Regions from separate parts of the Actinospineispora eucalypti genome, predicted to be linked through region 1. Evidence: riboswitches for the same ligand, from Rfam matches in the RefSeq annotation. Region 1 holds a riboswitch; the other holds the start of a gene.
What was found. A riboswitch is a leader RNA that binds a small molecule or an ion and turns the genes downstream of it on or off. The one in region 1 is predicted to bind S-adenosylmethionine.

Region 1 (11,844 bases):
GTCCACTCCCGTGGGGCAGCGCCGCCGAGCTGTTTCCGCTGGTGGCCTTCAGGCGCGTTCGCGAGAGCGGAGCCGGCGCGGCATCCGGGCGTCCTGGAAGCCCACCGCCCGGGCGGCCAGCTCGACGCTCTCCCCCTGCCCGATCAGCTGCTCCGCCCGTTCCATCCGCAGGGTCTGCTGGTAGCGCAAGGGGGTCAGCCCGGTGGCCTCGGTGAACAGCCTGGTGACCGTGCGCTCGCGGTGACGACCTCGGGCCGGTCCGCCACGTAGTGCATGGCGTACGGCCGGCCGAGGGCGGCCAGCTCGGAGAACACCTGCGCCGGGCCGGCGAGGTCCAGCAGGTGCAGGCCCGGGGCGAGCAGGAAGACCACGCGGTGCACGATCCGGTCAGCCTACCGGCGAGGCTGCCCCGGTCACCTGCGCGGTGCTGGCGATGGTGGCGAACCGCCCGGCCAGGACGTACTCGGTGCGCGCCACGATGTCCTCCACCCGCATCGTCGCCGGGTCGGCGAGCACCTCGGCCAGGCTCCGGTCATCCGGGGCGGTCCAGTGCGGCAGCGGGGTGGTTGCGGTCGCATCGGTCACGAAGGTGACCCGGTAGCCCAGGTCGGAGGCGATCCGGGCGGTCGTCTCACAGCACTGCTCGGTGCGGATACCGGAGACGCAGACGTCGGTGACGCCCCGCTCGGTGAGCAGTTTGCCCAGGTTGGTAGTGGTGAAAGCGTTGTGGGCGGTCTTGGTCAGCACCGGCTCCGCCTCCCGTGGGACCAGGCCGTCGAGGGGGCGCACGTACCCTGTGGCCGGGTCGAACACCGTTCCGGTGCCCGGCTCCGCGTGTAGCACCCACACCACCAGATGTCCCTCCGCGCGCGACCAGGTCACCAGGTCGTTCACCCTGGCGACGATGTCCGGATTGGAGAGCGCGGCCCAGCTCTCCCGCCGCCGGAACGACTCCTGCGCATCCACCACGAGCAAGGCTTTGGTCATAGCCACAGCCAACCGCGTTGAGGCGGGTGCGGCCAGGCGTGTTCCGGCCCGATCCCGGAACGATCCGGTCACCGCTGGCGAGCGGTTAGCGGAGGCCGTGGGCGGCGACTATGCGGAGGACGGCGCGTTGGAGGGCGTAGTCGGCGTCGGCGGCCACGCCCTTGACGTCGGCGTTCACCTCGGCGACCGCCGCCATTGCGGTGGCGATGCCGGCGGGGCGCCAGCCCCGGGCCTGGGATTGGGCCTTGCGCACCTTCCAGGGCGGCATGCCGAGCTGGCCGGCCATCCGGAACGGGTCACCCCGGCCGGCGGCCCCGACCTTCGCCACCGTGCGCACCGCATCGGCCAGCGCGTCCGCGACCAGCACGGACGGCACGCCGAGCAGCTGGGCCCAGCGCAACGCCTCCAGCGCGCCGGCCCGGTCGCCGGTGATCGCCTTCTCCGCCACCGCGAACCCGGTCACCTCGGCCCGGCCACGGTGGTAGCGGCGCACGGCCGCCTCGTCCACCGCGCCGTCGGTGTCCGCGACCAGCTGCGCGGCGGCCGAGGCCAGCTCGCGCAGGTCGTTGCCCACCGCATCGATGAACACCCGGACGCCGTCGGCGGTGATCTTCCCGCCGGCCTGGCGGATCTCCGCCCGCACGAAGTCCACCCGCTCGTCGTACTTGGTCAGCCGGGCGCACTGGGTGACCTCCGCGCCGGCCTTGCGCAGCGCGTCGGCCAGCGCCTTGCCCTTGGCCCCGCCGGCGTGCAGGACCACCAGGCTCACGCCGTCGGCGGGGTCGGCCACGTACTCGGTGATCGCCGAGGCGACCTCCTTGCCGGCATCCTGAGCGGCCTCCAGCACGACCACCCTGGCCTCGGCGAACAGCGACGGGCTGACCATCTCGGCCAGCTCGGCCCTGGTCAGCGAGGCGGCGGCCACCCGGCGCAGCTCGGCGGTGGGGTCGGCGGCCCGCGCGGTGGCCAGCGCCGCCTCCACGGCCCGCTGGACCAGCAACTCCTCGTCGCCGACGATCAGCCGCAGCGGGACCGGCCGGATTGCCGCTGGTTCCTTGCTCACCCGCGCACCGCCTTTCTCCCCCGCCATCTTGTCAGGTCCGTCACGCCGCCCGGATGGATCCCTCAGACACGCCCTCAAGGGTGAGTCCGCTCGCAGATCAACCAACGGGCTGGGCGAAACGGGCGACGTTGACGTAACGTGGTCGGCGGTCCGCCGTCGATGGCGGACCGTGACAACCGAATACGGCTCATCCAGAGGGGCAGAGGGAACGGCCCTACGAAGCCCCGGCAACCGGCGTCTGCCGATCTGCGCGTGTGCCGCCGCGCAGCACGTCCGTCCGGGCGAGGTCGTCGACGATCACGGTGCCAATTCCGACCCGCGAACGCGGGACAGATGAGGAGACCTCGCCATGAGTTCTGCTGTGACTTCCGCCGCCCCGACCAAGACCCTGGACCTCGGCCCGGCCCGGGCGCTCTCCTGTCGGGAGTGCGGCCACCAGATCCCGCTCGCCGCCGAGTTCGCCTGTCCGGAGTGTTTCGGGCCGCTCGAGGTGGCCTACGATTTCGCCGGGGTTACCCGCGAGCGGATCGAGGCCGGACCGAAGTCGATCTGGCGCTACGCCTCCCTGCTGCCGGTGCCGACCAACGTCACCGAGCACCCCAACACCGAGCCCGGGCTGACCCGCCTAGTGCGGGCGGAAAAGCTGGGCAAGGCGCTGGGCATCAAGCGGCTGTGGCTGAAGGACGACACCGGCAACCCCACCCACTCGTTCAAGGACCGCGTGGTCGCGGTGGCCCTGGCCGCCGCCCGTGAGCTGGGCTTCACGGTGCTGGCCTGCCCGTCCACCGGCAACCTGGCCAACGCGGTGGCGGCGGCCGCCGCGCGCGCCGGCTGGCGGTCCGTGGTGCTGATCCCGAAGTCGCTGGAGCAGGCCAAGATCCAGATGACGGCGGTGTACGGCGGCACGCTGATCGCCGTGGACGGCAACTACGACGACGTGAACCGGCTGGCCACCGAGCTGGCCGCCGAGGAGGAGGACTGGGCGTTCGTGAACGTGAACGTCCGGCCCTACTACGCGGAGGGCTCCAAGACGCTCGGCTACGAGGTGGCCGAGCAGCTGGGCTGGCGACTGCCCGGACAGGTGGTGATCCCGGTGGCTTCCGGCTCGCAGCTGACCAAGGTGGACAAGGCGTTCGGCGAGCTGGGCAAGCTCGGTCTGGTGGAGCCGACCCCGTACCGGGTGTTCGGCGCCCAGGCCACCGGGTGCTCGCCGGTCGCCACCGCGTTCGCCGAGGGCACCGACGTGGTCCGCCCGGTGCGGCCGGACACCATCGCCCGCTCGCTGGCCATCGGCAACCCGGCCGACGGCCCGTACGTGCTGGACACCGTGCGCCGCACCAACGGCGCGGTGGCCGACGTGTCGGACGCCGAGGTGGTGGACGCGATCCAGCTGCTCGCCCGTACCGAGGGCATCTTCGCCGAGACCGCCGGTGGCGTCACCGTGGCGTGCGCCCGCAAGCTGGTCGAGTCCGGCCAGCTGGACCCGGACGCTGACACCGTGCTGCTGATCACCGGCGACGGGTTGAAGACCCTCGACGCGGTGGCCGGCCACGTCGGCCCGACGGCGACCGTGTCCACCTCCACCGCCGAGGTCCGCCGCGCGCTGAGCGGCTGACGCAGAGCGCGGAGCCGGCCCGGTCAACCGCGGCGAGGCGGCGGTGGCAGGGGCCGGCCCGGTCAGCCCCGCCGGGGCGCAGGCAGGGGGTGGCCCCGGGACACCGCGACCGGGCCGTCCCGGGCGGCAACCACGGCGACGTCACCGGACTCGTCGGTTCGCCGGACCAGGGCGCCGCCCGCGCGCAGGCTGGCCAGCAGCGTGGCGTTCGGGTGGCCGTAGCGGTTGCCGGCGCCCACGCTGACCAGCGCCAGACGGGGCCGGACGGCGGCGAGGAAGGCCGTCGACGTGTACCGGGAGCCGTGGTGCGGAACCTTCAACACCTCGGCGCGCAAGTCGGCCCCCGAGCTGATCAGGTTCGCCTGGGCGAGCAGCTCGATGTCCCCGGTGAGCAGCATCCGGCCGCCGGGAGTGTGCGCCCGGATGACCACGGAGGTGTTGTTCACGTCGGTGCCGTCCTCGGGGTCGATCGGCTGGGCCGTCCCGCTCGGCGCCAACACCTCGAGCAGCAGGGCCGGCCAGCGCAACCGTTGCCCGGCCCGCAGCTCCAGTACCGGGACGCGCTGCTCCCCCGCCACCCGGCGCACCCGGTCGAACGCCCAGGCCGGCCGGCGGGCCGGCCCCAGGGCGACCGCGCCGACCGCCCGGCCGCGCAGCGCGGCGGCCAGCCCGCCCATGTGGTCGGCGTGCAGGTGGCTGATCACGACCAGGGACAGCGCGTGCACACCGAGACGGCTGAGGCAGCCGTCCACGGCCGCCGTCTCGGTACCGGCATCCACCAGCACCGCCCGCCCCGGTAGTCCGGTGGCCAGCACCAGCGCGTCACCCTGTCCGACGTCACAGGCCACCATCGCCCAGCCGGCCACCGGCCACCCCGGGGTGACGAACCGGCTGGGCACCAACACCAGCAGCGCGCCGAGGCACGCGGCCACCAGCACCACCCGCACCCGCCGACGCCGCACCAGTACGACCCCGAGCAGCAGCACCGCCCCCAGCAGGAACGCGCCCCCGACGCCTCGCGGCCATGCCACCGCCGCACCGGGCGTTCCGGCGGCCAGGTGCGCGACCTCGACCAGCCACGCCACCGCCGGACCGGCCAGCCAGGCGCACGCCTCGGCGACGCCGCTGCTGATCGGGGAAAGTACGGCGGCCAGCGCCCCGAGCACGGTGATCGGCGCCACCGCCGGCGCCACCAGCAGGTTGGCCGCCACCGCGACCAGGCTGACCTGCCCAGAGATCCCGGCCACCAGTGGCGCGGTGACCAGGTGCGCGGCCGCCGGCACGGCCAACGCCTCAGCCACCCCCGGCGGGACACCGCGGGCTCGGAGCCAGGCCGCCCACGGCGGGGCGACCAACGCCAGCGCGCCCGTGGCCATCACGGACAGCGCGAACCCGGGGTCGGTCCCCAGCGCGGGATCCACCAGCAACAGAACGATCGCCGAGGCGGCCAGCGCGGGTACCACCGGGCGGCGGCGCCCGGCCAGCACCGCGAACAACCCGACCCCACCCATCACGGCCGCGCGGAGCACGCTCGGCGACGGGCGGGCCAGGATCACGAAGCCGACCAGCGCGATCAGGGCCACCGCGACCCGGGTTCGGGGCCCGGCCCGCAGCAGCGTGAGCAGCCCGAACACCGCGCCAACCAAGATCACGACGTTCGCCCCGCTGACCGCCGAAAGATGGGTGAGCCCGGCGGTGCGGAACTCGTCGCGCAGCGCCGCCGACATCAGGCTGGTGTCGCCGATGGCCAGGGCCGGGAGCAACGCCGCCGAGTCCTCCGGCAGCACCTCGGTCGCGGCGCCGCGCAGGCCGTCCCTCGGCACGTCGGCGGCGCGCTGCCACCAAGGCGCGGCGGTGACCTCCGCGGGCGGTCCGCGCACCCGCAGGACCGCGACCGTGAGGTCCGGCCTGGTCGCCGGGGCGAGCAGGCCGGAGGCGGTGACCTCCATGCCGGGCAGCACCTGTTCCCAGCCTTCCCGGGGCGCCAGCAGCAACACCCGTCCACCACCCGCCCAGGTCTGACCTCCGCTGCTCGCCGTCAGCAGGTCGGCCCGGACGGACACCTGCCCGGCGGCCCGCGCCAGCCCGCCGTACCCGGGAGCGCCCAGCACGGGGGCCGGATCACCACTCACCGCAACCCGCACGGTGGCCGCGCTACCCTGCCCGGCCGCCAGGCGCAGCGGGTGTCCGGCCAGCGAAATCGCGTGCAGGGTGACCACCAGGCCCACCGCCGCCACACAACCGGCCGAGGCGAGCGCGCCGGCGGCGTACCGACCGGGCAGCCCGGAACGAAGCCGACGCCGGCGCGGCGCGGCCCCCGGCCAGCCCACCGCCGGGGCGGCGAACGCCGCCAGGACGGCCGCGGCGGCGGTGCACACCGCCGCCGGGATCCACCCGCCGGTCAGGCCGAGGATGACCACCAGCCAGCTCAGCAGGGCGGCGGGTACCAGGCGCAGGTCGGGCCGCTCCGCCTGCGGTTCCTCATCGCGCCGCCGCGCCGGCGAGGACAGCCCGGTCACACCGTCACCGACCCGCGCAGCTGGCTGAACCGCCGCTCGCCGATTCCTTCGATCTCCCGCAGCTGGTCCACCGAGTTGAACCGGCCGTGCGCGGTGCGCCACTCGATGATGCGCTTCGCGGTCACCGGGCCGACCCCGGGCAGAGTGTCGAGCTGCTCGACCGTCGCCTGGTTCAGGTCCACCTTCCCGCCCCCGGCGGCGGCCGGACCGGGCGAGCCGGCGGGCTGGGGCACGCTCGGCGGTTGGGGCAGACCGACCACGATGTGCTCGCCGTCGACCACCCGGCGGGCCAGGTTGAGCGCGGTGAGGTCGGCACCGGGCAACGGCCCGCCGACCTGGCTGATCGCGTCCGCGACCCGGGCACCCCCGGGCAGCCGCACCAAGCCGGGCCGACGGACCTTGCCGGCCACGCTGACCACCGTCGGCGCGGCCGGCTCGACCGACGGCGGTGGCCCACCAGGACCGGCCGGCGCGGTCGACACCTCGGCACCGACCACCGGCAGCGGCGGTGCCGGCTCGGCCACCGGGCGGTCCCGCCAGACGGCGAAGACGGCGAGCAGCGCGGCACAGCCGGCAACCACCGCCAGCGCCAGGGCGCCGGGGCGGCCCGGGTCCAGCCGCGCGCCACGCCATGCGGCCGGCACCCACCGCTCGGCCACCCGGGCAACCAGCCGAGTCCGGGCGGCACCGCGGACCGGCAGCGGGGCCGTGTCGGGCGGGGCTTTCCGAGACCCGTCGGGTGGGCGACCCGGCGGCGTGTCCGGCCGGCGCGGCAGGGCGGCGGCGGTGGGCGGGAACCCGGTCGGGCCAGGCCGGTCCCCGCCCAGCCCGGCCGGGGGCCGCCGATCGCGACCGGGCGGGTTCGGGCGCCGATCCGAGTCAGGCGAAACCGGGCGCCGATCCGAGTCGGGCGAAACCGGACGCCGATCCGAGTCGGGCGAAACCGGACGCCGATCCGAGTCAGGCGAAACCGGACGCCGGCCCGCGCGCAGGGCGGTCAGGCGTTCGCTGCCCGGGCGTGGCGGGGCTTCGGGGGCCGGGAGGTTGTCGTTCTCGAGGGTCCGCACCGGGCCGACGCTAGGCGGCCGGGACGGGGCCGGCCGATCTTCGCCGGGCCGCTGTGGACAGCTGGGAGCAATGTGGACAACCAGGCGCTTCCGGCCTCCGCGTGGGCTTGGTTGTCGGTGGGTTGTGGCAGGCTGGAACCCCCTGCGCCCGGTCCGCGATCAAGCCTCATCGGGCGGCGCCCGGCCCCGAACCGGGGGCGTTCAGTCGGATGCCGGAGGCACAACCACCACGCCCAGGAGACCCGGGCCGGCGTGCGCACCCAGCGCGGCACCGACCTCGGAGATCACGCACGGCGACGCTGCGGGCAACCGCTCCGCCAACCGGCCGGCCAACTCGGCCGCCCGCTCCGGGGCGCCGAGGTGGTGCACCGCCAGCTCCACGTTCTCCCCACCGGTCCGCCGGCCGGCGGCCTGCTCGGCCAGGTCGACCATCCGGGCCACCGCCCGGGTCAACGTGCGCACCTTCTCCAGCGGCTCGATCAGCCCGTCGCTCACGTGCAGCATCGGCTTCACCGCGAGCGCGCTGCCCAACCAGGCCGCCGCCGCGCCGATCCGGCCGCCCCGGCGCAGGTACTCCAGCGAGTCCACGCAGAAGAACACCCGGCTGCGCGCGGCCACGTCGGCGGCCGCCTCCTCCACCACCACGCCGGCACCCCCGGCGGCCGCCGCCCGAGCGGCGGCGAGCGTGGCGAACCCCAGGCCCATCCCGGCCGAGCGGGAGTCGACCACCCGCACCCGGGAGGAGTCGACCTCGTCGGCGGCGATCCGGGCGGCCTCCCAGGTCCCGGACAGCAGCCGGGACAGGTGCACCGAGACCACCTCGGTCGCCCCGCCCGACAGCAGCTCACGGAAGAGCGCCGCGAACTCGGCGGGCGAAGGCCTCGACGTGCCCACCGCGACGGCCTGGTCGCCCAGCGCCGCGATCAGCTCGGCCGGCCCGACCTCCACCATGTCCCGGACCGTGCGTTCACCCAGCGTGACCCGGATCGGCACCACTCCGATACCGTGCCGCGCGGCCAGGTCCGGGGGCAGGTATCCGGTGGAGTCGGTGACGACCGCGACCGCCACCTCAGGTCAGCTCCGGGGCGAGCAGCTCGGCCAGTGCCTCGCCCACCCGCTTGTGGCCCCACCAGCCGAAATGCATGCCGTCCGGGTTGCCCTCGCCGGCCATGATGTGGTCGCCGATCAACGCCGGCAGGTCCAGCAACCCCACCCCGGCGGACGCCGCCCAGGCCCGGGTGGCCCGTTCGGCGGCCGGCCGGCCGGCGTGCACGCCGCCGTAGGCCGGCGCCCGGTGCACGCTGGGCAGCAGGGCCACCACCGGGATATCGGGGCGGATGAAGGTCACCGCGCGCCGGCAGGACTCCAGGTAGCGCACGGTCAGGTGCGGCGGCAGCGCCACCGGGCCACCGCCGGGCAACACGCTGAACGCCCGCGACAACGCCGGCTGGGCCGCCTGGTAGCCGACCCGCACCGCGCGCCGCAGGCCGTCCGGGCGCAGCGACGGGATCATCTCGCGCAGCGCGGTGGGCAGCGGCGAGGGCAGCGTGTCCATCCCGCCGACCCCGAACACCAGCGCGTCCACCTTGGGCATCACCGGCCAGATGCGCGGGTCGCGGGTGAGTCCCCGCCAGGCGTGCCGGGCGGTCCAGCCGTAGCCGGCGAGCAGCTCGGCCCGGCCGCCGAGCGCCTCGGCCGCCACGTTGTGCCAGAGCCGGGGCTCGTCGGCCGGCTCGGCGCGCTCCGGACCGTGGAAGGCCAGCGAGTCCCCCAGGACCAGCAGCACCGGACCGGTCAACGGTCGACCCCGAGGTTGTAGCCGGTCAGCCGCCACTTGGACCCGGGTCGCTGGCGGCGGCGTAGGCTGGCCCAGCAGGCGTTCTCCAGGCCGCCGATCGCCGTCCAGTGCACCGGGTCGAAGCCGAGCAGCGCACAGACCAGCGCGGCGATCACCCCGCCGTGCGAGCAGAGCAGCACGGTGGTCGGCGGGTCGGCCGCGTACTCCCGCTCCAGCTCGTCGACCAGCGGAATGGCCCGCGCGGCCACCGTGACCCTGGACTCGCCACCCGGCGGAGCCCAGCTGGAGTCGGCCCGCCAGGTGTCCAGCGCGCCCGGCCACCGCTCGCCGACCTCGGCCACGGTCAGGCCCTGCCACTCGCCCAGGTCGGTCTCGCGCAGCCGGGGGTCCAGCTTCACCGGCAGCCCGCAGGCCTGGCCGATCTCGTCGGCGGTGCGGGCCGCGCGGCTCAGGTCGGAGCTGATCAGCAGGTTCGGCCCCTGCTCGGCCAGGGTCGGGCCGATCGCGCGCGCCTGGTTCAGACCGAGCTCGGTGAGATGCGAGTCGAGATGGCCCTGCATGCGGCCTTCGGCGTTGTAGTCGGTCTGCCCGTGCCGCACGAACAACAGCCGGGCGAGCGTCACCCGCCGCGCCCGTCCGCTAGCTCCTCGTCGGCCAGCGGGTCCACCCGCGCCTCCGGGATGTCGATCCGGGGGCAGTCCTTCCACAGCCGGTCCAGGCCGTAGAAGCCGCGTTCCTCGGAGTGCTGGATGTGCACCACCAGGTCGACGAAGTCGAGCAGTACCCAGCGCCCCTCCCGGGCGCCCTCCCGCCGGATCGGCTTGGCGCCGGCCAGCCGCAGCCGCTCCTCCACCTCGTCCACGATGGCCTGCACCTGGCGCTCGTTGGGCGCCGAGGCGATCACGAAGCAGTCGGTGATGGCCAGCTGCTCGGAGACGTCCAGCACGACGATCTCCCGCGCCTTCTTGTTGGCCGCGGCGCCGGCCGCCACCCTGGCGAGTTCCAATGAGTGCTCGCTAGCGCCCACCGTGCTCCCTTCCCGGTCGGGTCCTGGCCCCTCAGCCTACTGACCCGCGCCGACGAGCCAGGTCAGGCACTAGCGAGCAGCGCGCGGGTAGCCTGCCCGCATGGTGCTTCCCAGGTGGCTGGCCCGGGTCAACCGGGTGGCTACGAACCGGGTGCTCGGGCGGCTGCCGGTGTTCGCCACGGTGAGGCACGTCGGGCGGCGGTCCGGTCGCCGGTACCAGACGCCCATCGCGGTGTTCCGCGCCGATCGCGGCTACGTGGCCGCCCTCACCTACGGCCCCGGCGCGGACTGGGTGCGCAACGTGCTGGCCGCCGGCGGGTGTGAGCTGCGGGTGCGGGGCGAGTGGGTTCCGCTGGTCCGGCCGATGGTGGTGCACGATCCGGAGCGGCGGGCCGTGCCGCCGGTGGTACGACTGTTCCTGGCGGTCCCGGGGGCGGTCGACTTCCTGCACCTGGACCTGGCTCAGCCGGAGCGGTAGAGGCAGCACTTCGAGATGTACTGGACGACCCCGTCCGGGACCAGGTACCAGACCGGCAGGCCCTTGGCCACCCGCTGCCGGCACCCGGTGGACGAGATGGCCATGGCGGGCACCTCGACCAGGGTGACCGCGCCGTCCGGCAGGTGCTCGTCACCCAGCTCGTACCCGGGCCTGGTCACCCCGACGAAGTGGGCCAGCTCGAACAGCTCCTCCACCTTGTGCCAGGACAGGATCTGGGACAGCGCGTCCGCCCCGGTGATGAAGTACAGCTCGGCGTCCGGGTGCTTGGCATGCAGGTCACGCAGGGTGTCCACGGTGTAGGTGGCACCGGGGCGGTCGATGTCTGCCCGGTCCACCGAGAACCGGGGGTTGGACGCGGTGGCGATCACCGTCATCAGGTAGCGGTCCTCCGCCGGACTGATCACCCGGGTGCTCTTCTGGTACGGTTCGCCGGTCGGTACGAAGATCACTTCGTCTAGGCCGAACCGGGCCATCACCTCGCTGGCCGCGACCAGGTGCCCGTGGTGAATCGGGTCGAACGTGCCACCCATCACCCCGATCCGGGTCGCGTCGTCGGCACAACGCTCACGCATCGGCGAAGCGTATAGCGGCGGTTTCGGCCATCCGCTCACCGGTCCACCGGCGCAGGTAGGGGCACTGCTCGGCCGGGTGGTCGTCCGGGCAGGTCAGCAGGTGCTCCAGGTGGTCCTTGGCGGCGGCCAGCCGGCGCTGCTGCTCGGAGATCACCGCCAGCCGCTCCCGCACGGCGGTGCGCCAGTCGCTGTCCCGCTGGGTGCCGGCCAGCACCGCGGCTATCTCGTCCAGGCTCATCATCCCGGTGTCCCGCCACATCTGGATGAGCCCGATGCGGTGCAGCTCGTCGGGGCCGTAGCGGCGCCAGGTCCCCCGGCGGTCGGCCGGGCGGAGCAGCCCGCGTTCCTCCCAGTAGCGCAGTGTGGACTCGGCCAGCCCGAACGCGGCGGCCGCCTCCCCGATGCCGATCAGCCCGTCGGGCAAGGCCACTCCCTCGATCCTTGACTTCAAGCCAACTTCAGATGTCCTAGTTAGGCAATCCTAACTTATCGAACCGAAGTGAGCCCATCATGATCAAGACCGATCTGCTGGAGTGGCTGCACGGCGCCACCGGGCCCTGCCGCGGCGGGCCGGTTTGATCTACGCGGCGCCGCGGCCGTTGGCCGGGTTCGACCGGATCTGCTCATCGAGGCCATGCCGGGGTGAAATCGTTTGCGCTCGCCGGCCCCCGGCGGCTTACCCTCGGGAGGTGCCGGG
Region 2 (11,844 bases), on a different contig from region 1:
GTGCGGGCCGGCATCGGCTCGGCGGTGCTGCCCCAGCTGGCCCTGCACGGAACCGATGCCTGGTCCGACGGCCGGCTCGGCGTCCACCAACTGCGGCCATCGCCGACCCGCGAGCTGTACCTGTACTGGCCGGCCAGGCGCACCCAGCCGCCACTCGCCGCCCGAGCCGTCGACATCGCCGTCGAGACCGCCAACGAGCTGGCCGGCCGGATATGACACCCGGCGAAGGGTGCTCCCGGCGGCCGGTCAGTCGGGATCGGTGGTGGTCTCGGCGGAGCGGACGCCGGGCAGCTCGGCCAGCAGCGCCGCGAGGTCGGGCAGTTCGCCGCGGCCGGCGAGGCGCAGGGTGACCTCGGCGACCCGTTCGCCGTCGCCGGTCGACTCCTCCCGGGCGACCAGCAGGCGCTCCACCGACCAGCCGGCGTCGGTGCAGGCGGCGAGCACCGCGCGCAACACGCCCCGGCCGTCCAGGTAGCTCAGCCGCAGCGCGGGCGGGGCGCCGCGCAGCCGGCCGACGGCCCGGGACAGCGGCGGGAAGCCCCGGGTGATCAGGAAGTGTGCGGCGGTCGCGGCCAGCGCCAGAACCGGCAGTCCGCCGCCGCAGGCCATGCCCACGCCGGCGGCCAGCCACACGGTCGCGGCGGTGGTCAGCCCGCGCACCGCGTCCTTGCGCACGAAGATCAGCCCGCCGCCGATGAACCCGATGCCGGAGACGATCTGTGCGGACACCCGGGACGGGTCCAGGGCCACGTGGTCCAGGCTCAGCAGGTCGGAGAAGCCGTACTTGGAAACCTCCATGAACACCGCCGCCCCGACGCCGACCAGGGTGTGCGTGCGCAGCCCGGCCGCCTTGGCGCCGATCTCCCGCTCCAGGCCGATCGCGGCGGACAGCACCAGTGCCAGCAACAGCGGCAGAAGCAGCGACCACTGGGCGTTCGTGGAGTAGAACGGCTCGAGCCCCATGCCTCCAGTCTCGCCGACATCCCTTGACGGGACGCTGAGCATCCCGTAGGAACAGACACATACCGACGGTATGTCTGAGTGGAGGGTCGGCGATGACCGATACCGGCTACGTGTTCAACCCGTTCGCCCCCGGCTACACCGACGATCCCTACCCCTTCTACGCCGAGCTGCGCGCGCTGGAGCCGGTGCACGCCAACCCGCTCGGCTTCTGGGTGCTCGGCCGGCACGCCGACGTGACCGAGCTGCTGCGGTCCCGGCAGTCGGTGGAGGACCGCAACGTCGGCCCCAGTCCGCTGCGCGACCTGGCCGAGGCCGCCGCCGCGCAGACGCAGACCGGGAACCGCCCGATGTCCATGCTGGACCGCGACCCGCCGGACCACACCCGGCTGCGCAAGCTGGTCACCAAGGCGTTCACCAAGCGGGCCATCGACGCGCTGGAGCCGCTGGTCGTCGACCTGGTGGACGCGGCGCTGGACCGGATCGAGGCGAGCATCGCCACTACCGGTAGCGCCGACCTGATCGAGGAGCTGGCCTACCCGCTGCCGTTCACGGTGATCTGCGAGATGCTCGGCATGCCGGACACCGACCACGCCCGGCTGCGTGATCTCGCGGCCACCCTGGTCCGCTCGCTGGAACCGGTCACCGACGTCGAGGTCTTCAAGCAGATCGCGGCGGCCGACCGGGAGATCAACGACCGGATTGCCGCCGTGATCGAGGCGAAGCGGGGTCGTCCGGGGGAAGACCTGCTCACCGCGTTGATCCAGGCCGAGGACGACGGGGACAAGCTCACCGACGAGGAACTGGTCGCGCAGGTGGTGCTGCTCTACGTGGCCGGCCACGAGACCACGGTGAACCTGATCGCCAACGGCACGCTGGCCCTGCTGCGCCACCCGGACCAGTTCGCGCTCCTCGCGGCCAACCCGGAGCTGGACACGAACGCGATCGAGGAGCTGCTGCGCTACGACTCACCGGTGCAGTCCACCCGGCGGATCACCCTCGAGCCGTACGCGGTGGGTGGCCGGGAGATCCCCGCCGGGTCGTTCGTGCTGGCCATACTGGCTTCGGCCAACCGGGACGAGGAGTTCTGGGGGCCGGACGCCGGCGAGCTGAAGCTGGACCGGCCGAACGCCAAGGCCCAGGTCAGCTTCGGCGGCGGACCGCACCACTGCCTGGGCGCATCCCTGGCCCGGCTGGAAGGCCGGGTCGCCATAACCCGCCTGATCCGCCGCTTCCCGACGTTGGCCCTGGCCGCCGAGGTCACCTGGAACGGCCGCCAAAACCTCCGAGGCCCCGCCACCCTCCCCATCACCTCCCCTCCCGATTCAGTGCCTTCCGCACCGTGATTCAGTGGGTTCAGCACCGTGATTCAGTGACTTCTGCAGGGTGGTTCAGTGGCTCTGGCTGCTGAACCGACTGAACCAGCGTGCTGAACCGACTGAACCAGCGTGCTGAACCCACTGAATCAGCGGAGGGGTTAGAGGCGGCCGGCGGCGACGAAGATGCAGACCAGCAGGATTGCCACGTTGACGGTCACGTTGAACCATTCCTTAGGCCTGCGCTGGGTGATGGCCAGGCGGGCGTGCATGGCCATCGCGCCGAGCATCACCACGGCCAGCCCCACCGCCGCCCAACCGGCCAGCTGGGGCGCCACGCCGACCAGCGGCGGCACGATCAGCCCGACCACCGCGAGCAGCTCGCACACCGCGGCGAACCGGACCACCGGCAGCGGGTAGGCGGCCGCGCCGGTCTGCCCGGTCTCCAGCATGCGCTGCCGGGACATGGTCGACTTCAGGGCGCCGGACAGTGCGAAGATCGCGGCGAGGGCGATCTGCCCGGTCCACAGTGCTGCGTTCATCTCCGGTTACCTCCTCAGGTAGTTGCCCCCCAAGACGAGGCGGCCGGATCGCCGGTGACAGCTTCCGGGATGAGACGCCGCTAACATCGGCGGCCGTGGATGCACCGCGACGGCCGAGCCCGGGATCGCCCACCTCGTTGAAGGAGGCGAACCAGGCGCGGCTGGTGGACGCGCTGCGCGACGCGGGGACCATGACCCAGGCCGAGCTGGCCCGGTTCACCGGGCTGGCGCCGTCCACGATCTCCAACATCGTGCGCGCGCTGACCTCGGGCGGGCTGCTCGAGGTGTCGCCCACGGTGAGCCGGGGCCGCACCGCCCAGGCGGTACGGCTGTCCCGGTCGGCCGGGTTGTTGCTGGCCGCCGACTTCGGGCACCGGCACCTGACCGTCGCGGTGGCCGACCTGGCCTACCGGATCCTCGGCCGGCGCCGGGTGGCGCTGGAGTGGGACCACCGGGTGGATGACGGGTTGTCCGAGGTGGACCGGCTGGCCGGCGAGCTGCTCACCGAGCTGGGCGTGGACCGTTCCGCGCTGGTCGGCGTGGGCATGGGCCTGCCGGCCCCGATCGACGTGCGCACCGGTCAGGTCGGCGCGCCGTCCCAGCTGCCCGGCTGGATCGGAGTGGACGCGGCCGAGCTGGCCGGCCGGCGGCTGGGGGTGTCGGTCCGGGTGGACAACGACGCCAACCTGGGCGCGTTGGCCGAGCAGCGCTGGGGGGCCGGGCGCGGCGCGGAGCACCTGGCCTACCTGAAGCTCTCCGACGGGGTCGGCTGCGGGCTGGTGATCGCCGGGCGGCTGTTCCGGGGGGCGATCGGCACCGCCGGCGAGTTGGGCCACGCGACGATGAACGAGTTCGGCGCGCTGTGCCGGTGTGGCAACCGGGGCTGCCTGGAGACGCTGGTGGCCACACCGGCGCTGCTGGCCGAGCTGGCCCGGGTGCACGAGGACGAGCTGACCTCGATCGGCGACGTGATCCGCCTGGCCCGGGCCGGTGAGGTGACCGCGCGGCGGGTGCTGGACGACGCCGGCCAGCACATCGGGGTGGCCGTGGCGAACCTGTGCAACATCTTCAACCCCGACCGGATAGTCGTCGGCGGCGAACTTTCTCAGGCCGAAGACCTCGTTCTTGCGTCCATGAGTCGAACGCTAAACCGTCAGGGGATCCCGGCCGCCGCGCAGGCCGCCGAGCTGGTGCTGGCCGAGCTGGGCACCGAATCACAACTCCTCGGCGCCCTGCTGCTGGCCGGAGAGGCGGCCGGTCCACACCTGCTCGCGACGTTACCGCCGGTCGAGTTGGACGCGGGCTGACTCGTGGTGGCCCGGTCGGTGTTTCCGGCGCGCCACGGCGGTCCGGGGTAAACCGCATGATCTCGGCGCGCCGGGTGGCCGCCCGGGGTGATCGTCATCTCTGGCGGTTCAGCGTCGATTTTCGCGGCTGGACCGCCAGAGACCGCGATCACCCTAGGCGGGTCACGGTGCGGCAACGCGCGCCCGGCGTGCCCGGGTCGTCTCGGCAGTCTCCGCCCGCGTGACCGACTCCGGGAAAGATCCGGCGAAGCTGTCTAATCGTGCACCCAATAGCCCAATTTGCTTACAAGTCTTGAACACAAGACTGTTGCGGGTGCAAACTACCGAGTGAGCTTCGGTCCAGATCAAGGGAGATCACCATGGCCCTCGCCGGCGACGGCCCCGCAAGCCGCCTTGACGAAGTCACCCCGCACCTCGGACGCACCGTGCTGGTCGCCTCGACCGCGGCGCTGGCCGGCTTCCTGTTCGGCTATGACACAGCGGTGATCAACGGCGCGGTGGAGGCGGTCGGCGAGCATTTCGGGCCCGGGAAGTTCGTGCTGGGGCTCGCGGTGGCCATCGCGCTGCTCGGCGCGGCCGTCGGCGCCTGGTACGCGGGCCGGCTGGCCGACCGCTACGGGCGCATCCGCGTGATGGTCATCGCCGCGGTGTTCTTCCTGGTCAGCGCGCTCGGGTCGGCGTTCGCGTTCACCATCTACGACCTGGCCTTCTGGCGGTTCATCGGCGGCGTCGGGGTGGGCGCGGCCTCGGTGATCGCGCCCGCGTACATCGCGGAGATCTCCCCGGCGCACCTGCGCGGGCGGCTCGGCTCGCTGCAGCAGATGGCCATCGTGGTGGGCATCTTCGCCTCGCTGCTGGTGGACTACGCGCTGGTGTCGGCGTCCGGTTCGGCGGCCAACCCGCTGTGGTTCGGCATCGAGACCTGGCGCTGGATGTTCCTGTCCCTGGCGGTGCCGGCGCTGGTGTACGGCGTGCTGTCGCTGACCATCCCGGAGTCGCCGCGCTACCTGGTCGCCAAGCGGGAGCTGACCCGCGCGGCCGACGTGCTGCGCCGGTTCGTCGGCGGCGACGTTTCGGCGAAGATCAAGGAAATCGCGGCGACCCTGCGCGGCGACGACGACTCCGGGCGGCCCGGCCTGCGGGCGCTGCGCGGCACCGCGCTGGGCGTGGCCCCGATCGTCTGGGTGGGCGTCCTGCTGTCGGTGTTCCAGCAGTTCACCGGCATCAACGTGATCTTCTACTACTCGTCCACGCTGTGGCGCGCGGTCGGCTTCACCGAGCAGGACGCGATGCTCACCAGCGTGATCACCTCGGTGACCAACATCCTCACCACGCTGATCGCCATCGCGCTGGTCGACCGGGTCGGCCGCAAGCCGTTGTTGCTGGTCGGCGCGGCCGGGCAGTTCGTCTGCCTGCTCACCATGGCCGTGGTGTTCGCCACCGCGCCGGTCGTGGACGGCACCCCGCAGCTGGGCGGCGCCGGCCCGGTGGCGCTGATCGCGGCCAACCTCTACGTGGTGTTCTTCGGCTGCTCGTGGGGGCCGGTGGTGTGGGTGATGCTGGGCGAGATGTTCAACAACCGGATCCGGGCCATGGCGCTGGCCGTGGCCGCCGCCGCGCAGTGGCTGGCCAACTTCGTCATCTCCACCACGTTCCCGCCGCTGGCCTCCGCCGGACTGGGCCTTGCATACGGGCTGTATACGCTGTTCGCGCTGCTGGCCGTTGTCTTCGTGATCAAGTTCATCCGCGAGACTAAGGGCAAGGAACTCGAGGAAATGATCTGAAGGGCGACGCGATCATGGGACTGGTCATCGGCGTCGACATCGGCGGGACCAAGGTTGCCGCGGCGGTGGTCGACGAGGACGGCAACATGATCGAGAAGGCTCGCGTGGACACCCCGGCGCAGACCGCGGGCTCGGTGAACGACGCGATCGCCGAGCTGGTCGGCAAGCTGCACGCGCGGCACGAGGTGGACGCCGTGGGCATGGGGGCGCCCGGGTTCGTCGCGGCCGACCGGTCCACGGTGCGGTTCACCCCCAACCTGCCGTGGCGGGCCGAACCGCTAGGCGCGGAGATGTCCGAGCGGTTGGGCCTGCCGGTGGTGGTGGAGAACGACGCCAACTGTGCCGCCTGGGCGGAGATGCGGTTCGGCGCGGCACGCGGCGAACGCAACGTGGTGGTGCTGACCATCGGCACCGGGCTGGGCGGCGGCGTGATCATCGAGGGCCGGTTGCTGCGCGGCGAGTACGGCGTCGCGGCCGAGGTCGGGCACATGAACGTGGTGATCGAGGGCGGGCTGCGCTGCGGCTGCGGCAACCGGGGCTGCTGGGAGATGTACGGCAGCGGGCGCGCGCTGGTCCGCGAGGCGCGCGAGATGGCCCGGATCTCCCCCTCGCTCAGCCTGCGCATGCTGGAGCTGGCCGACGGGGACCCGGAGAAGATCACCGGCCCGGAGGTGACCCAGGCCGCCCGGGAGGGCGACCCGGCCGCGCTGGAGGCGTTCCGGGTGGTCGCCGGGTCCATCGGGTTCGGCGTGGCCGACCTGGCGGCGATCCTGGACCCGGCGGTGTTCGTCATCGGCGGCGGGGTGGCGGCCGCCGGCGAGATGCTGCGCGAGCCGATCGAGCGGGCCTTCCACGAACGGCTCACCGCGCGCGGCCAGCGCCCCACCGCCCGGTTGGTACTGGCCAAACTGGGCGGCGAGGCCGGCATAGTCGGCGCCGCCGACCTAACCCGCCACCCCTAACCCCTCCAAACCTGATTCAGTGCCTTCAGCACCTTGATTCAGTCACTTCTGGCGCCTGAAAGCACTGAATCACCCTGCTGAAAGCACTGAATCAGCCTGCTGAAAGCACTGAATGGGGGCGGTTGACGGGGGGCGGGGGCGGCACGTAGCTTCACCAGTAGGTCAAGAGCGCCAGCGTTAAGCCCCGGCTCGCTGGCCGGCAACCCTCCTACCGCGATGGGGTGCTCCGGGTGACGACCTGGCCGGCGTGGCGATCACGTCCGGCAAGCGCGGACCCCACGCCGTCCGGTTCGGGTCCCTGACCTGAGAGGCCCGACGATGACCCTCGCCCTGTCCCGACCCGGTACCCACGTCGACACCCCGGCACTGCCGTCCGTGGTGGGCGCCGACCTGCCGGTTCCGCTGGTCACGGGCGGCACCGCCCGCTACGCCAACCTGGACTACGCGGCCAGCGCGCCGGCGCTCACCTCGGTCGCCGAGCATGTCGCCGAGGTGCTGCCGTACTACGCCAGCGTGCACCGGGGCGCCGGCTACGCCTCGCAGGTGTGCACCGGGCTGCTCGAGCGCGCGCGGGAGACCGTCGGCGAGTTCCTGGGTGCGCGCCCCGACGACACCGTCGTGTTCACCCGCAACACCACCGACGCGCTGAACCTGCTGGCCCGGGCCGTGCCGGGCACGGTGCTCTCGCTGGACATCGAGCACCACGCCAACCTGCTGCCCTGGCGCTGTCGCGGACACCGCACGCTGCGCGCCGCCGACACCGTGGAGAAGACGCTCACCGACCTGGCCACCGCACTGGCCGTGGAGCCCATCGCGCTGCTCGCGGTGACCGGTGCGTCCAACGTCACGGGCGAGGTGCTGCCACTGCGCCGGGTGGTCGAGCTGGCCCACGCCGCCGGCGCGCGGGTGGTGCTGGACGCCGCCCAGCTGGCCCCGCACCGGCGGGTGTCGCTGGCCGAGACCGGCGTGGACTACCTCGCGCTCTCCGGCCACAAGCTGTACGCGCCCTACGGCGCGGGCGTGCTGGTCGGCCGGCGCGACTGGCTGGACCTGGCGCCCCCGCACCTGCCGGGCGGCGGTGCGGTGCGCACCGTCGGGCCCCGCTCCGAGGTGTGGGCGCCCGCCCCGCACCGGCACGAGGGCGGCACACCGAACCTGCTCGGCGCGGTGGCGCTGGCGCGGGCCTGCCGCGAGCTGGCCCCGGTGCTCGGCGAGGACGGCCCGGCCCGGGAGCACGAGCGCGCGCTGCTGGCCCGGCTGGAGGAAGGCCTTTCGAGCGTTCCCGGGCTGCGCACGCTGCGCATCTGGCCGGAGAGCGAGGACCGGATCGCGGTGCTCAGCTTCGTGCTGGACAACTACCCGGCCGGGTACGTCGCCGCGTACCTCTCCGCCGAGCACGGCATCGGCGTGCGGGACGGCAAGTTCTGCGCCCACCCGCTGCTGCGCCGGCTGTGCGGTGGCGGCGGCGCGTGGAGCGGCGGGGAGGACTCGGCGCTGCGGGCCAGCATCGGCCTGGGCACCACCGCCGAGGACGTGGACCGGCTGGTCGAAGCGGTGCGCGCACTGGTCACCTCCGGCGCCCGCTGGACCTACGCGCAGGCCGACGGCCGCTGGACCCCCACCCCCGACCCCCGCGACCTGGACCCCTTCGCGGTCGGTGTCGCGCCGCTAGCCCCCCGCCCCTGCGGCGAGTAGCCCGGCGAGGGTGTCGGCGGTCTGTTCGCCGGAGCGGATGGCGCCGTCGATGTAGCCGTACCAGCGGGTGGCGGTCTCCGTGCCGGTCCAGTGGATGCGGCCGGTCGGGCGGCGCAGCGCGGGGCCGAGCTGGGTCCACGCCCCGGGCGGGAACAGCGCGGAGTACCCGCCCCGGCTGAACGGCTCGCCGCTCCAGTCCTGCTCCAGGTAGTGCAGCGGTTGCCGGGCCTCCGGCCCGAACAGCCGGGCCAGGCCGTCCAGCGCGGCCGACCGGCGCTCCGCTTCGGGCCGGGCCAGATGGGTGCGCGCGGCGGGTCCCTCCACGAAGCCGACCAGCACGCCGGGCGGGCCGTCCGGCGGCGAGCTGTCCGCGACCGCCGCGATCGGCCCGGCCAGGCTCAGCGCCTGCCCGGAGAGCCCCGCCACCCGCCAGAACGGCGTCGGGTACACCGCTACCGTCTTCACCACGGTGCCCATCGGGAGGCGTTGGAGAAGGGCGTCCCGGTCGGCGGGCAGCGGCGGGTTGTAGTGGATGCGCGCGGCCAGCGTCGGCGGGACGGCCACCACCGCGTACCGGGCGTCCCAGCACCGGCCGGTCCGGCTGGTCACCCGTACGCCCTGGTCGGTTCGGCTGAGCGAGTCGACCGGTTCGGCGAGCCGCACCAGCTCGCCCAGGTCCGCGGCCACCCGCCGCGCCAGCTGGTGGGCGCCCTCGGCCAGGTAGTCCTGCTGTGCGCCGCCCTCGGTGGAGATCACCGCGCGCAGGCCGCCAGCGGCGCGGGCGTAGAACAGCGCGTGCAGCAGGGACAGCTCCTCCGGCTCGGCGGCCCACACCGCCGACGCGGCCAGCCGGAACATCCGCCGCCCGCCCGCGGTCCGGGTGACGCGGTCGATCCAGCCGGCCAGGGTCAGCCCGTCCAGCCGGTCCGCGCGCGGGGTGTTCCACGGCTCGTCCGGGTGCACGGTGGCGGCCAGCCGCTCGAACCGGTGGAGCGCGAACGCCACGTCGAGCGTGGCGGCCGGTCCCAGCCGGGGGATCATGCCCCGCCAGCGCCGCACCCGCCCGGCGGCGGTTTCCATCAGGTGGCTGCCCTGGGTGCGGGTGCGCACCACGCGCAGCCCCAGCTCCGCCGCGAGCGCGTACGCGCGGTCCTGCCCCGGGCCGAGGAACTGGCCACCCAGCTCGACCCGGCAACCGGCGGCCGGCTCGGTGGCGTGCACCCGCCCGCCGACCCGGTTCCGGGCCTCCAACAGCAGGACGGAATGGCCGTGCCGGCGCAGGCCGCGCGCGGCCATCAGGCCGGCGAGCCCGGCGCCGACGACGATGACGTCAGGGGAATTCGAAGGATCTGGCATGGCGGTCTCCCTGGTCCGGGTCCGTGCACGACGGACCCGGCCAGCGCACCCACCTACCGCCACGGCGCTGACCATTTTTGGTGTTGTGCCGGCAAGTGTAGCGGCCGGCGGGAAAAGCAAACATCTGGTGAACTCGCCCACGATGATCGGGTTGATGCCATAACTTGCACACGGTGGACGAAATCCCCTGGGGCACGATTCTGTCGATCGTCGGACTCGTGGTTCCGATCATCGCGTTCGTCTGGGAATTCGGTGTGGCCGGGCGCAAACGCCTGGGCTATCGGGTGCAGATGGATACCTCCGCCCGGGATCTGACCCAATCCGCCGAGGCGGATGCTTTCGCGAAGCTCAAGCTGGAGAACGGACGAGGACTGGACGATCCGTCGTTCGCCCTGCTGCGCATCGAGAACAGCGGCATAAGCAGCATCAGGCCCGGCGACTATGCGGTGCCCGAGGAGCACAAGGTCGGCCTGCACGTGCACTTCCCGGGTCGCCGCGTGGTCGGCATGGCGATCACCGAGTTCAGCACGGAGTCGCTGCGGGACAGCTTCGGAGCGGACTCCGGCCTCCAGCCGAGGGAGATCGTGGAGGGCGACCAGCGGCGCACGACCGGGATCATCGACCTGCCGAAGGTCACGTTGAACCGGCGGGGGCACTACAAGGTGCTGGCCCTGCTGGAGCGGGTCGACGAGGTCGACGACGAGCAGAAGAAACCCCGGGTCATCGGCGCGATCACCGGTGGCGCCGGCACCGGGGACATCATGTTGACCAAGAGCCACACCACCGGTCTGTCCAAACCGATGGCCGCCCTCATCGCCTTCCTTATGCTGGTGAGCGCCGGCCAGCTGGTCTACTCGTTGTTCCTGGAGCCGGCGAGCGCGCCGTTGGACTGCGCGCGGGGCAAGCTCGCGCTGGTCGGCTCCACCGCGTTCGTGCCGGTGCTGCAAGAGGCCGGCCGGCTCTACGCGGCCAGCTGCCCGGGTTCCGACTTCACCATCGACGCCAAGGGCAGCCTGGAGGGTCTCATCACGCTGGAGCAGCGGGGGCGGACCGCCGGCCCGGAGGGGCCGTCGGCACTGACCTTCTCCGACGGGGAGAAGCCGGACCGCTTTCCCCAGTTGTTGCCGCGCCCGGTCGCTTTCTCTCTCTTCACCCTGGTGGTGAACAAGGAAGCCGGTGTGCAGGACCTGAGTCTCGACGAAATAAGGCGACTCTTCAGCGGGCAAATTGCGAATTGGCGTGACGTTGGTGGACGGGATGTGCCGGTGCGCCTGGTCAACCGCCATTCCGATTCGGGCACCCGGCGAACTCTCGAACAGCAGGTGCTGAATGGCAAGTGGGTGCCCGGCGACAACTCGAACGACTGCCGGGAGGCGGGCGCCGGCGCACCGGCCGGGGTGGTCCGTTGTTCCCGGGCTTCCACCGAGGACGTGCTCGACGCGGTGGCCCAGGTGCCGGGAGCGGTCGGTTACAGCGAGCTCGGCATCGCCGCCGGGCGGACGGACGTGCTGCCGGTGCGCATCGACGGGCACGCGGCCACCCTGGAAGGCGCCCTGCACTCGGCCTACCCCTACTGGCAGACCGAGTACGCCTACACCTACGGCGAGCCGAAGGCCGACTCTCTGGCGGCCAGCTTCCTGCGCTATCTGACCAACCAGGTGGGCAAGGACGTGGTGCGTGCGCACGGCCACCGCCCGTGTGCCGAGCTGGGCAACCCGGTGCTCTGCCGGCCCTCCGCGTCGACGACGCCCTAGCGCGATAACGCCTACTAGGGTGTGCGCATGGCTGTGCACCCGCGCGCGGGGACTCCCGCCCAAGCCGAAGACTTGATCGATCTCGAAGCCCTGCTCGCCGCCTATCACGACATCCATCCGGACCCGGAGAACCCGGTCCAGCGGGTGGCGTTCGGCACCTCCGGCCAC

Region 2: another riboswitch for S-adenosylmethionine. It lies ahead of ABEB12_RS02565 (aminotransferase class V-fold PLP-dependent enzyme); the one in region 1 lies ahead of thrC (threonine synthase).

Annotation. Positions count from the first base shown of each region.
Region 1 covers NZ_BAABJP010000007.1:595,744-607,587, reverse strand. The annotation lists gene ABEB12_RS10485 (hypothetical protein) at 49-189, opposite strand; gene ABEB12_RS10480 (type 1 glutamine amidotransferase family protein) at 195-380, opposite strand; gene ABEB12_RS10475 (isochorismatase family protein) at 388-987, opposite strand; gene holA (DNA polymerase III subunit delta) at 1,073-2,050, opposite strand; SAM riboswitch class I at 2,235-2,390, shown strand; gene thrC (threonine synthase) at 2,400-3,665, shown strand; gene ABEB12_RS10460 (ComEC/Rec2 family competence protein) at 3,728-6,184, opposite strand; gene ABEB12_RS10455 (helix-hairpin-helix domain-containing protein) at 6,181-6,843, opposite strand; gene ABEB12_RS10450 (DegV family protein) at 7,453-8,319, opposite strand; gene octT (diglucosylglycerate octanoyltransferase) at 8,321-9,049, opposite strand; gene ABEB12_RS10440 (histidine phosphatase family protein) at 9,046-9,672, opposite strand; gene rsfS (ribosome silencing factor) at 9,669-10,076, opposite strand; gene ABEB12_RS10430 (nitroreductase family deazaflavin-dependent oxidoreductase) at 10,177-10,554, shown strand; gene nadD (nicotinate-nucleotide adenylyltransferase) at 10,539-11,147, opposite strand; gene ABEB12_RS10420 (MerR family transcriptional regulator) at 11,140-11,577, opposite strand; gene ABEB12_RS10415 (MSMEG_1061 family FMN-dependent PPOX-type flavoprotein) at 11,837-11,844, shown strand, end outside.
Region 2 covers NZ_BAABJP010000001.1:525,425-537,268, forward strand. The annotation lists gene ABEB12_RS02530 (LysR substrate-binding domain-containing protein) at 1-216, shown strand, start outside; gene ABEB12_RS02535 (MgtC/SapB family protein) at 247-963, opposite strand; gene ABEB12_RS02540 (cytochrome P450) at 1,056-2,306, shown strand; gene ABEB12_RS02545 (DoxX family protein) at 2,438-2,818, opposite strand; gene ABEB12_RS02550 (ROK family transcriptional regulator) at 2,914-4,125, shown strand; gene ABEB12_RS02555 (sugar porter family MFS transporter) at 4,485-5,909, shown strand; gene ABEB12_RS02560 (ROK family glucokinase) at 5,924-6,871, shown strand; SAM riboswitch class IV at 7,032-7,147, shown strand; gene ABEB12_RS02565 (aminotransferase class V-fold PLP-dependent enzyme) at 7,190-8,566, shown strand; gene ABEB12_RS02570 (FAD-dependent oxidoreductase) at 8,540-9,922, opposite strand; gene ABEB12_RS02575 (substrate-binding domain-containing protein) at 10,096-11,676, shown strand; gene pgm (phosphoglucomutase (alpha-D-glucose-1,6-bisphosphate-dependent)) at 11,704-11,844, shown strand, end outside.